DNA from 3 places in the Bradyrhizobium sp. USDA 4449 genome. Region 1 is predicted to be linked to each of the others. Evidence: predicted binding sites of a transcription regulator. Region 1 holds the regulator's gene; each other region holds the start of a gene.

Region 1 (3,274 bases):
GCGGCGACGTTGTCGCGCATCACGTTGGCCTTGATCATGTTGCGCGACTTCATCCAGTTGATGCAGTCGGCGAGCGCGACCCAGGCCCCGGTGATCGAGGCGGTGCGGGTGCCGCCGTCGGCCTGGAGCACGTCGCAATCGACGGTGATCTGGCGCTCGCCGAGCGCTTCGAGATCGACGATGGTGCGCAGGGAGCGGCCGATCAGGCGCTGGATCTCGACGGTGCGGCCGCTCTGCTTGCCGGCCGAGGCCTCGCGGCGGGTGCGTTCCGAGGTCGCACGCGGCAGCATGCCGTATTCGGCGGTGACCCAGCCGCGACCCTGGCCCTTCAGCCACGGCGGCAGGCGGTCTTCCAGCGTGGCGGTCACAAGCACGTGGGTGTCGCCGAATTTCACGAGGCAGGAGCCTTCCGCATATTTGACCACGCCACGCTCAAGCGTTACGGGGCGCAATTCGTCGGGCGCACGGCGGCTTGGCCGCATGGGAAATCCTCCAAAACTCGCAAGGTCAGGCTGTTCGCGGTGCTTGTAGGTGGGGTGAGGGTGGGCAGCAAGGCTTTTTCGCCCCTGATATCTGCCCCGCAAACGCCCCGCTTGTCAGACGCGCCCGGGATGGACAAATTACGAGGAACTGACAGGAGTTAACGTCTGTGGCCCATCACGATCCGATCCATCTGATCGCGCCGCGCGCAGGCCTCGCCCAGCTCAACGAGCGTTCCCGCGACATCTTTCGTCAAATCGTCGAAAGTTACCTCGCGACCGGAGAGCCGGTGGGCTCGCGCAACATCTCGCGCCTGATCGCGATGCCGCTGTCGCCGGCTTCCGTGCGCAACGTCATGGCCGATCTGGAACAGCTCGGTCTGATCTACGCTCCGCATACCTCCGCCGGCCGGCTGCCGACGGAACTCGGCCTGCGCTTCTTCGTCGACGCCCTGATGCAGGTCGGCGATCTCAACGAGTCCGAGCGGCAATCGATCCAGAGCCAGCTCGCCACCGTCGGCCACGCCCAATCGGTCGAGGCGGCGCTGGATCAGGCGTTGACCCGGCTCTCCGGCCTGACGCGCGCCGCGGCGGTGGTGCTGACGCCGAAGTCCAATGCGCGGCTCAAGCACATCGAATTCGTCCGGCTGGAACCCGAGAAGGCGCTGGTCATCCTGGTCGGAGACGACGGCCAGGTCGAAAACCGTGTGCTGGCGCTGCCGCCGGGGGTTCCCTCCTCGGCCATCACGGAAGCCGGCAATTTCCTCAATGCGCGGATTCGCGGGCGGACGCTCGCCGAGGCGCGGCTGGAGCTGGAAACCGCGCTCGGCGAGGCCCGCGCCGAGCTCGATCAATTGACGCAAAAGGTGATCTCGGCCGGGATCGCGAGCTGGTCGGGCGGCGAGAACGAGGACCGCCAGCTCATCGTGCGCGGGCACGCCAATCTGCTGGAAGATCTGCACGCGCTCGAGGATCTCGAGCGTGTCAGGCTGTTGTTCGAGGATCTCGAGACCAAGCGCGGCGTGATCGACCTGTTGGGGCGCGCGGAAACCGCCGAAGGCGTCAGAATCTTCATCGGCAGCGAGAACAAGCTGTTTTCGCTGTCCGGCTCCTCCACCATCATCTCGCCCTATCGGGATGCCGCCGGCCACATCGTCGGCGTTTTGGGCGTCATCGGGCCCACACGGCTGAACTATGCCCGTGTGATCCCGACCGTGGACTATGCCGCCCGCATCGTCAGCCGCCTGCTGGGCGGGCTGACCGGCATTGAGCCGATCACGGGCGCTTGATTTTCGGCGTCCGAAGCACGATATCCGGGCCAGCAAACCTCCCCTTGAGACGAGTTCGAGAAGCAGCCGATGACCGATCCCACCCGGCAACCCGAAGACACGGCCGCGCCGACCGGCGAACCCGTGGTGTCAAAGCCCTACATCATGCCCGACGATCCCGAGCCCGGCTCGGTCGAAACGTTGCAAAAGGAAGCTGCCGAGGCGCGCGACCGCATGCTGCGGACGCTGGCCGAGATGGAGAACCTGCGCAAGCGCACCGCCAAGGAGGTCGCCGACGCCAAGCTCTACGGCATCACCGGCTTTGCCCGCGACGTGCTCGACATCGCCGACAATCTCCAGCGCGCGCTCGATGCCGTTCCGTCCGAAGCGCGTGCTGCGGCCGATCCCGGCCTGATCGCGCTGATCGAGGGCGTCGAGCTCACCGAGCGCTCGCTGCTCAATGCGCTGGAAAAGCACGGCGTGAAGAAGCTCGATCCGCAGGGCCAGAAGTTCGACCCGAACTTCCATCAGGCGATGTACGAGGTGCCTGACGCATCGGTGCCCGCGGGCACCGTCGTGCAGGTCATGCAGGCCGGCTACACCATCGGCGAGCGCGTGCTGCGTCCGGCGCTGGTCGGCGTCGCCAAGGGCGGCGCAAAGCCCGCGCCCGCGGCGAACAGCAACGAAGCGAACTGAACGATATCGAGGAGCGCGCTCGCGCGCGTCTCCTCCTCTTCCTCAAGGTCTGGCAGAGGTGAGCGCTTTATGCGCTCACCGCGATATCCGCGGACTGAATCCGCTTCACGCCGGCCTTGGCCATGTCGGCCCAGGCCTTCGCGAGCGAGCCCTGATTGTCGATGCCGCGGCAGGCGTCTTCCACGACGTAGACTTCAAAACCAGCCTTGCGCGCATCGAGCGCAGTCCAGGCGACGCAGAAGTCCGTGGCGAGGCCCGCGACAAAGACGCGCTTGATCTTGCGGGACTTCAAATAGGCGGCGAGCCCCGTCGTTGTCTTGCCGTCGGCTTCGACGAAGGCCGAATAGCTGTCGACATCCTTGTGGAAGCCCTTGCGGATGATGAGCTCGGCCTGCGGGATCGAGAGGTCTTTCGACAGCGAGGCGCCATCGGTGCCCTGCACGCAATGGTCGGGCCACAGCACCTGCTTGCCATAGGGCAGGTCGATGGTCTCGAACGGCTTCTTGCCGGAATGCGCTGACGCGAACGAGACGTGGCCGGGCGTGTGCCAGTCCTGCGTCATCACCACGTTCGAAAATGCTTTGGCCATCTTGTTGATCACAGGCACGACCTGCTCGCCTTCCTTCACCGCGAGGCTGCCGCCCGGCAGGAAGCAGTTCTGCACATCGATCACGAGCAGCGCGGATGCATCGTCCGGCTTGATCGAGGCTGCTGCGAAAAGTGCCGATGGCGCGAGGCTCGCGAGCGTGGTGGTCCCCAGCGCGGCCAAGATCTGTCGTCGATTAATCATCGTCCGCCTCCCTCAAGGTTGATCCGGTGGAGGCAAGCCTA
Region 2 (3,274 bases), 990 kb from region 1:
GGACCTGACCGGCCAGCGTATCAGCAAGGTCATGAACACGATGAAGTTCATCGAGCAGCACATCAATTCGATGATGGACATCTGGGGCGGCGTCGACGCCATCAAGTCCCACGCGCCGGTGCCGGTCGACACCCGCAGTGAAGACGAAAAGCTCCTCAACGGTCCGAAGCTCGCCGGCGACGTCGGTCACGCCTCGCAGGACGATATCGACGCGCTGTTCGACTGAGCGAACGCGAGATCAGAAAAACGAAACGCCGGCGCAAGCCGGCGTTTTTTGTTTTGGGCTGTCATTGCGAGACCCCTTCCTTCTTCCCTTGCGGGAGAGGGGACGTCAGACATCACGCCCGCGGCGCGCAACGAACGTAGACCATGTTGCCGTAGCGGGTGGCGGCGTCCTTGTCGACGAAGCGGGTGATCATGACGCGACCGTCGAAGGAGACGACCTCGCGATCCAGCTCGCCCGGCGTCGGGCCGGGGGGGCCGATATAGTTCTTGCCGCTCGGCGAGCCCTTCAGCCGCAGCTCCTGCGGCGTCGCCTGATCGGCGAGATGCATGATCACGCCGCCGGAGGACCCGGCGCCGATCACGTAGGGATTTTTGCACTGGGCCCGCGCGGCCGCTTCGGTGCGGGCGCGGTCGGCCGGGTTCTGGAACGAGGCGAGGCCCCATCGGCCGACGATCTCGTCGGCGCGGATGGAGGCCGGCATTTCCGGCCCGGTGCCGGGCTCAGCCTCGGGCGCCGGCTGGGACGACGAGAAGGACGGCAGGCTCATGCCGCCGCCGCAGGCACCCAGCAGCAGCGCAAGGCAAGAGGCCGCCGCCAGATTGGCAACCGTGCGCGCGTGAGCTGAACTGATCATGGCATTCCCCCAAGCAAGCCTTTGGCCGCGCCCCTCCCGCAGCCAAGCGCAAAACCGCTGCCGGAGCAATGACGTCCTACTACACGCCGGCGCTCCGAACGAATTTCTATTGCCACCATCCTATATCCGCCTCACCAATCGCTTAACCACCTTTGCTTGACAGGATCGCGGCCAAGCCATATTTCCGTGGCGCACTATTAGCACTCGGAAAGCCCGATTGCTAAGCGCGCCGTGCGACCCTCGGGAGGGGGAACGGCGGCGCCGCCCCCACCCACTTCCGCTGCTTTCAGAGAAGCGAGCCTCCAAAGGGAAACGTCATGGCTAAGTCCAAATTTCGTCCGCTGCATGACCGTGTCGTGGTCAAACGTATCGACGCCGAGGAAAAGACCAAGGGCGGCATCATCATCCCCGACACCGCCAAGGAAAAGCCGTCCCAGGGCGAAATCGTCGCCGTCGGCCCCGGCGGCCGTGACGAGGCTGGCAAGCTGATCCCGATCGACCTCAAGGTCGGCGACCGCGTGCTGTTCGGCAAGTGGTCGGGCACCGAGGTCAAGATCGACAACGAAGATCTCCTGATCATGAAGGAGTCGGACATCATGGGCGTGATGGCCTAAGGCCATCTGCCTGAACAGCCGCTGAATGTCATGCCCGGATCATCAGGTCCGGGCATCCATCATTCCGCCTGATATCACCACGCACGACACATCACGAATGAACAGGGATTGCAGAACATGGCTGCCAAGGACGTCAAGTTTTCCGGAGACGCGCGCGATCGCATGCTGCGGGGCGTCGACATTCTCGCCAACGCCGTCAAGGTGACGCTCGGCCCCAAGGGCCGCAACGTCGTCATCGAGAAGAGCTTCGGCGCGCCCCGCATCACCAAGGACGGCGTCACCGTCGCCAAGGAGATCGAGCTCGAGGACAAGTTCGAGAACATGGGCGCCCAGATGGTGCGTGAGGTCGCCTCCAAGACCAACGATCTCGCCGGCGACGGCACCACCACCGCGACCGTGCTGGCCCAGGCCATCGTCCGCGAAGGCGCCAAGGCGGTTGCCGCCGGCATGAACCCGATGGACCTCAAGCGCGGCATCGACAGCGCGGTTGCGGCCGTCGTCAAGGACATCGAAAAGCGCGCCAAGCCGGTCGCCGCCTCCTCCGAGGTCGCCCAGGTCGGCACCATCTCGGCCAACGGCGATGCCGCCATCGGCAAGATGATCGCCCAGGCGATGCAGAAGGTCGGCAACGAGGGCGTCATCACCGTCGAGGAAAACAAGTCGCTCGACACCGAAGTCGACATCGTCGAGGGCATGAAGTTCGACCGCGGTTATCTCAGCCCCTACTTCGTGACCAATCCCGAGAAGATGACCGCCGAGCTCGAGGACGCCTACATCCTCCTGCACGAAAAGAAGCTCTCCGGGCTGCAGGCCATGCTGCCGGTGCTGGAAGCCGTGGTGCAGTCGGGCAAGCCGCTCGTCATCATCGCCGAGGACGTCGAGGGCGAAGCTCTCGCCACCCTGGTCGTCAACCGCCTGCGTGGCGGCCTCAAGGTTGCCGCGGTGAAGGCGCCGGGCTTCGGTGATCGCCGCAAGGCCATGCTCGAAGATCTCGCGATCCTGACCGGCGGCCAGCTGATCTCCGAAGACCTCGGCATGAAGCTCGAGAACGTCACGGTGAAGATGCTGGGTCGCGCCAAGAAGGTCGTGATCGACAAGGAGAACACCACGATCGTCAACGGTGCGGGCAAGAAGCCCGACATCGAGGCCCGCGTCGGCCAGATCAAGGCCCAGATCGAGGAGACCACCTCGGACTACGACCGCGAGAAGCTGCAGGAGCGTCTGGCCAAGCTCGCCGGCGGCGTCGCGGTGATCCGCGTCGGCGGCGCGACCGAGATCGAGGTCAAGGAGAAGAAGGATCGCGTCGAGGACGCGCTCAACGCCACCCGCGCCGCGGTGCAGGAAGGCATCGTCCCCGGCGGCGGCGTGACCCTGCTGCGCGCCAAGAAGGCCGTCGGCCGTCTCACCAACGCCAATGCCGACGTCCAGGCCGGCATCAACATCGTGCTGAAGGCGCTGGAAGCCCCGATCCGTCAGATCTCCGAGAACGCGGGCGTGGAAGGCTCGATCGTGGTCGGCAAGATCCTGGAGAACAAGTCCGAGACGTTCGGCTTCGACGCCCAGACCGAGGACTATGTCGACATGATCGAGAAGGGCATCATCGATCCCGCCAAGGTGGTGCGCACCGCGCTGCAGGACGCTTCCTCCGTGGCCGGCCTGCTGGTGACCACCGAAGCGATGGTCGCCGAAGCCCCGAAGAAGGACGCCTCGCCCGCCATGCCGGCCGGCGGCGGCATGGGCGGCTTCTAAGCCCATCCTGACCTGACGATGTTGCGAAGGCCGCCTCCGGGCGGCCTTCTT
Region 3 (3,274 bases), 4.8 Mb from region 1:
TGACGTAGCGCGGTCTCTCCGCCGTCATTGCGAGCGGAGCGAAGCAATCCAGGAATGTATCAGCGAAGGTGGCCTGGATTGCTTCGCTTCGCTCGCAATGACAAGTGATGCGAGATCGGCCTACGCCTTCAATTCCACCGTCCTGAACTCCGCCGGCAGGATCACTTCCAGCAATTCCACGTCATCGGAATAGTCCAGGATCATGTGCTTGATCTTCGGCGGCTGGGTCCAGGCGCTGCCTTCTTTCATCATGGTCTCGCCCTGCCCGTCCATGTAGGTCTTCACCCAGCCCTTGAGCACGTAGACCATCTGGAACTCGACGTCGTGGAAGTGCAGCTTCGAGACCTCAGTGGGATCGCAGGGGCCTTGCAGGCGGATGACGTGCGCTTGCGCGAGGCCGTGGCTTGCGGCGGCGATGCCGAGGTCGCGGTATTTTGCGTAAGCACGCAGGCCATCGGCTTTGAAATCTTCCTCGCGGTGATGGCTGATGGCGATGCGCTGCCTGGGGCGCGCCGGCTTCTTGACGGATGCATTTGCCGTCGTCGTGCGCGCCTTCGCCCTCACCGCCTTGCGCGCCGAGGAGCGGGTTGCGGCTTTGGCGCCGCTGCGCTTTTTCACTGCGCTCTGGGCTGCGCTGCGCGATTTCGTTTTCGATTTTGTTTCCGATTTTGTTTCCGATTTTGTTTTCTTGGCCATGGGCCGGCCTCCCGTTGTCATGGACGGAGGCTAGCATGAAAACAGCTCTCGTAGGGTGGATTAGCCGAAGGCGTCATCCACCGATTCTCTCTCGGCGCGTGGAAAGCAAGAGGTGATTACGCCAGCGACGCGCTTCGCCCAGCCGCAGGCTAATCCACCCTGCACACCGTCAATGCAGCCGGAACACGCCATCCACGGCGCGCAGCTCGGCCGGCTTGATCAGCTTGGAATGCGCCACCGTCACCGAATGCAGCGGGCCGTCGAGCTTCTCCTGCCAGAACGCCAGGAAGTCGGTCAGCGCCGGGAATTTCGGAAACATGTCGTAGTTCTGCCAGACATAGGTCTGCAGCAGCGAGCGATGATCCGGCATCCTGTAGAGAATTTGGGCCGTCGTCAGCCCGTAGCCCAGCAACTGTTTCCGGAAATCCTCGGAAACGGTTCCAACCCGCAATCCCATGCCAACCTCCTTTGCAGGAGCGCATTCAGGGGGTGGCTTGATCCGGTACGCGACTGGTTGCGCCACCCGGTGGAGATGCGCTCACATGAGAGAAATGTGACGCAAACTGACAATCCATCTCAAGCCTAAAAGTTTAACAAGCTGTTGAAATTCAACGCGTTAGCAGCAGATGCAGCTCCGTGCTAATACGGCCCCCAAGGAAGCCTGGAGAGGCCCTCGCGACGCGGTTAACGATGGTCGCACGAAGTTGGCACTCCGCACTTCCGGCTGCTGATTTTTTTGCTACAAACCCTTGCTCCCGCAAAATTCCTGTCCTATTTCAATCCCGCCTGTGCTAGCACTCGCGGGCACAGATTGCTAACAAGCTAAAAACCTCAACTCGTGCAAATGTTTAGGAGGACTGCATGAATTTCCGTCCGCTTCACGACCGCGTCGTGGTCAAGCGCATCGACGCAGAAGAGAAGACCGCTGGCGGCATCATCATTCCCGACACTGCCAAGGAAAAGCCCTCCCAGGGCGAAGTCGTCGCCGTTGGCCCGGGTGGCCGCGACGAAGCCGGCAAGCTGATCCCGATCGACCTGAAGGTCGGCGACCGCGTGCTGTTCGGCAAGTGGTCTGGCACTGAAGTCAAGATCGACAACGTCGATCTCCTGATCATGAAGGAAAGCGACATCATGGGCGTCCTCGACGTCCCCGCTTCCAAGAAGAAGGCGGCCTAACGGCCCCTCGCTCCCTCCAGTCAAACACATCCAAGGAAAACTCCAGATGGCAGCCAAAGAAGTCAAATTCTCGGTTGAAGCGCGCGACAAGATGCTGCGCGGCGTCGACGTTCTCGCCAACGCGGTGAAGGTCACGCTCGGTCCGAAGGGCCGCAACGTCGTGCTCGACAAGTCGTTCGGCGCTCCCCGCATCACCAAGGACGGCGTCACCGTCGCCAAGGAGATCGAGCTCGACGACAAGTTCGAGAACATGGGCGCGCAGATGGTGCGCGAAGTCGCCTCGAAGTCCGCTGACGCGGCCGGCGACGGCACCACCACCGCCACCGTGCTTGCCCAGGCGATCGTCAAGGAAGGCGCCAAGTCGGTTGCCGCCGGCATGAACCCGATGGACCTCAAGCGCGGTATCGACCTCGCGGTCGAGGCCGTCGTTGCGGACCTCCAGAAGAACTCCAAGAAGGTCACCTCGAACGACGAGATCGCCCAGGTCGGCACCATCTCGGCGAACGGCGACCAGGAGATCGGCAAGTTCCTGTCCGACGCCATGAAGAAGGTCGGCAACGAGGGTGTCATCACCGTCGAGGAAGCCAAGTCGCTCGAGACCGAGCTCGACGTCGTCGAGGGCATGCAGTTCGACCGCGGCTACATCTCGCCCTACTTCGTCACCAACGCGGACAAGATGCGCGTTGAGATGGACGACGCCTACATCCTCATCAACGAGAAGAAGCTCTCCTCGCTCAACGAGCTGCTGCCGCTGCTCGAGGCCGTGGTGCAGACCGGCAAGCCGCTGGTCATCGTCGCCGAAGACGTCGAAGGCGAGGCTTTGGCCACGCTCGTTGTGAACCGTCTGCGCGGCGGCCTGAAGGTCGCGGCCGTCAAGGCTCCGGGGTTCGGCGATCGCCGCAAGGCCATGCTGCAGGACATCGCGATCCTGACCGGCGGCCAGGCGATCTCGGAAGATCTCGGCATCAAGCTCGAGAACGTCACGCTCAACATGCTCGGTCGCGCCAAGAAGGTGATGATCGACAAGGAGAACACCACGATCGTCAACGGCGCCGGCAAGAAGGCCGACATCGAGGCGCGCGTGGCCCAGATCAAGGCGCAGATCGAGGAGACCACCTCGGACTACGACCGTGAGAAGCTCCAGGAGCGTCTCGCCAAGCTCGCCGGCGGCGTCGCGGTGATCCGCGTCGGCGGCGCGACCGAGGTCGAGGTGAAGGAGCGCAAGGATCGCGTTGATGACGCGATGCATGCGACCCGCGCGGCTGTCGAGGAAGGCATCGTCCCGGGCGGCGGCGTCGCCCTGCTCCGTGCCTCCGAGCAGCTCAAGGGCCTGCGCACCAAGAACGACGACCAGAAGACCGGCGTCGAGATCGTGCGCAAGGCGCTGTCGGCGCCCGCTCGC

Evidence for each region. Region 1 encodes HrcA, which represses chaperone genes, less so after heat shock. Its sites were predicted from a motif close to GTTAGCACTCNCNNNNNGNGAGTGCTAAC; they were not measured.
Region 2: the regulator HrcA is predicted to act here: its motif matches at 1,057-1,085, upstream of ACVIIW_RS04805 (co-chaperone GroES).
Region 3: the regulator HrcA is predicted to act here: its motif matches at 1,487-1,515, upstream of ACVIIW_RS31910 (co-chaperone GroES).

What each region holds. Positions count from the first base shown of each region.
Region 1 is NZ_JBSRYD010000001.1:2,000,118-2,003,391, forward strand. It holds gene rph (ribonuclease PH) at 1-482, opposite strand, end outside; gene hrcA (heat-inducible transcriptional repressor HrcA) at 650-1,768, shown strand; gene grpE (nucleotide exchange factor GrpE) at 1,838-2,443, shown strand; gene pncA (bifunctional nicotinamidase/pyrazinamidase) at 2,511-3,233, opposite strand.
Region 2 is NZ_JBSRYD010000001.1:1,009,981-1,013,254, forward strand. It holds gene ACVIIW_RS04795 (protein phosphatase CheZ) at 1-226, shown strand, start outside; gene ACVIIW_RS04800 (hypothetical protein) at 339-860, opposite strand; gene ACVIIW_RS04805 (co-chaperone GroES) at 1,178-1,474, shown strand; gene groL (chaperonin GroEL) at 1,592-3,223, shown strand.
Region 3 is NZ_JBSRYD010000001.1:6,760,910-6,764,183, forward strand. It holds gene ACVIIW_RS31895 (NupC/NupG family nucleoside CNT transporter) at 1-8, shown strand, start outside; gene ACVIIW_RS31900 (cupin domain-containing protein) at 121-696, opposite strand; gene ACVIIW_RS31905 (usg protein) at 866-1,153, opposite strand; gene ACVIIW_RS31910 (co-chaperone GroES) at 1,558-1,872, shown strand; gene groL (chaperonin GroEL) at 1,919-3,274, shown strand, end outside.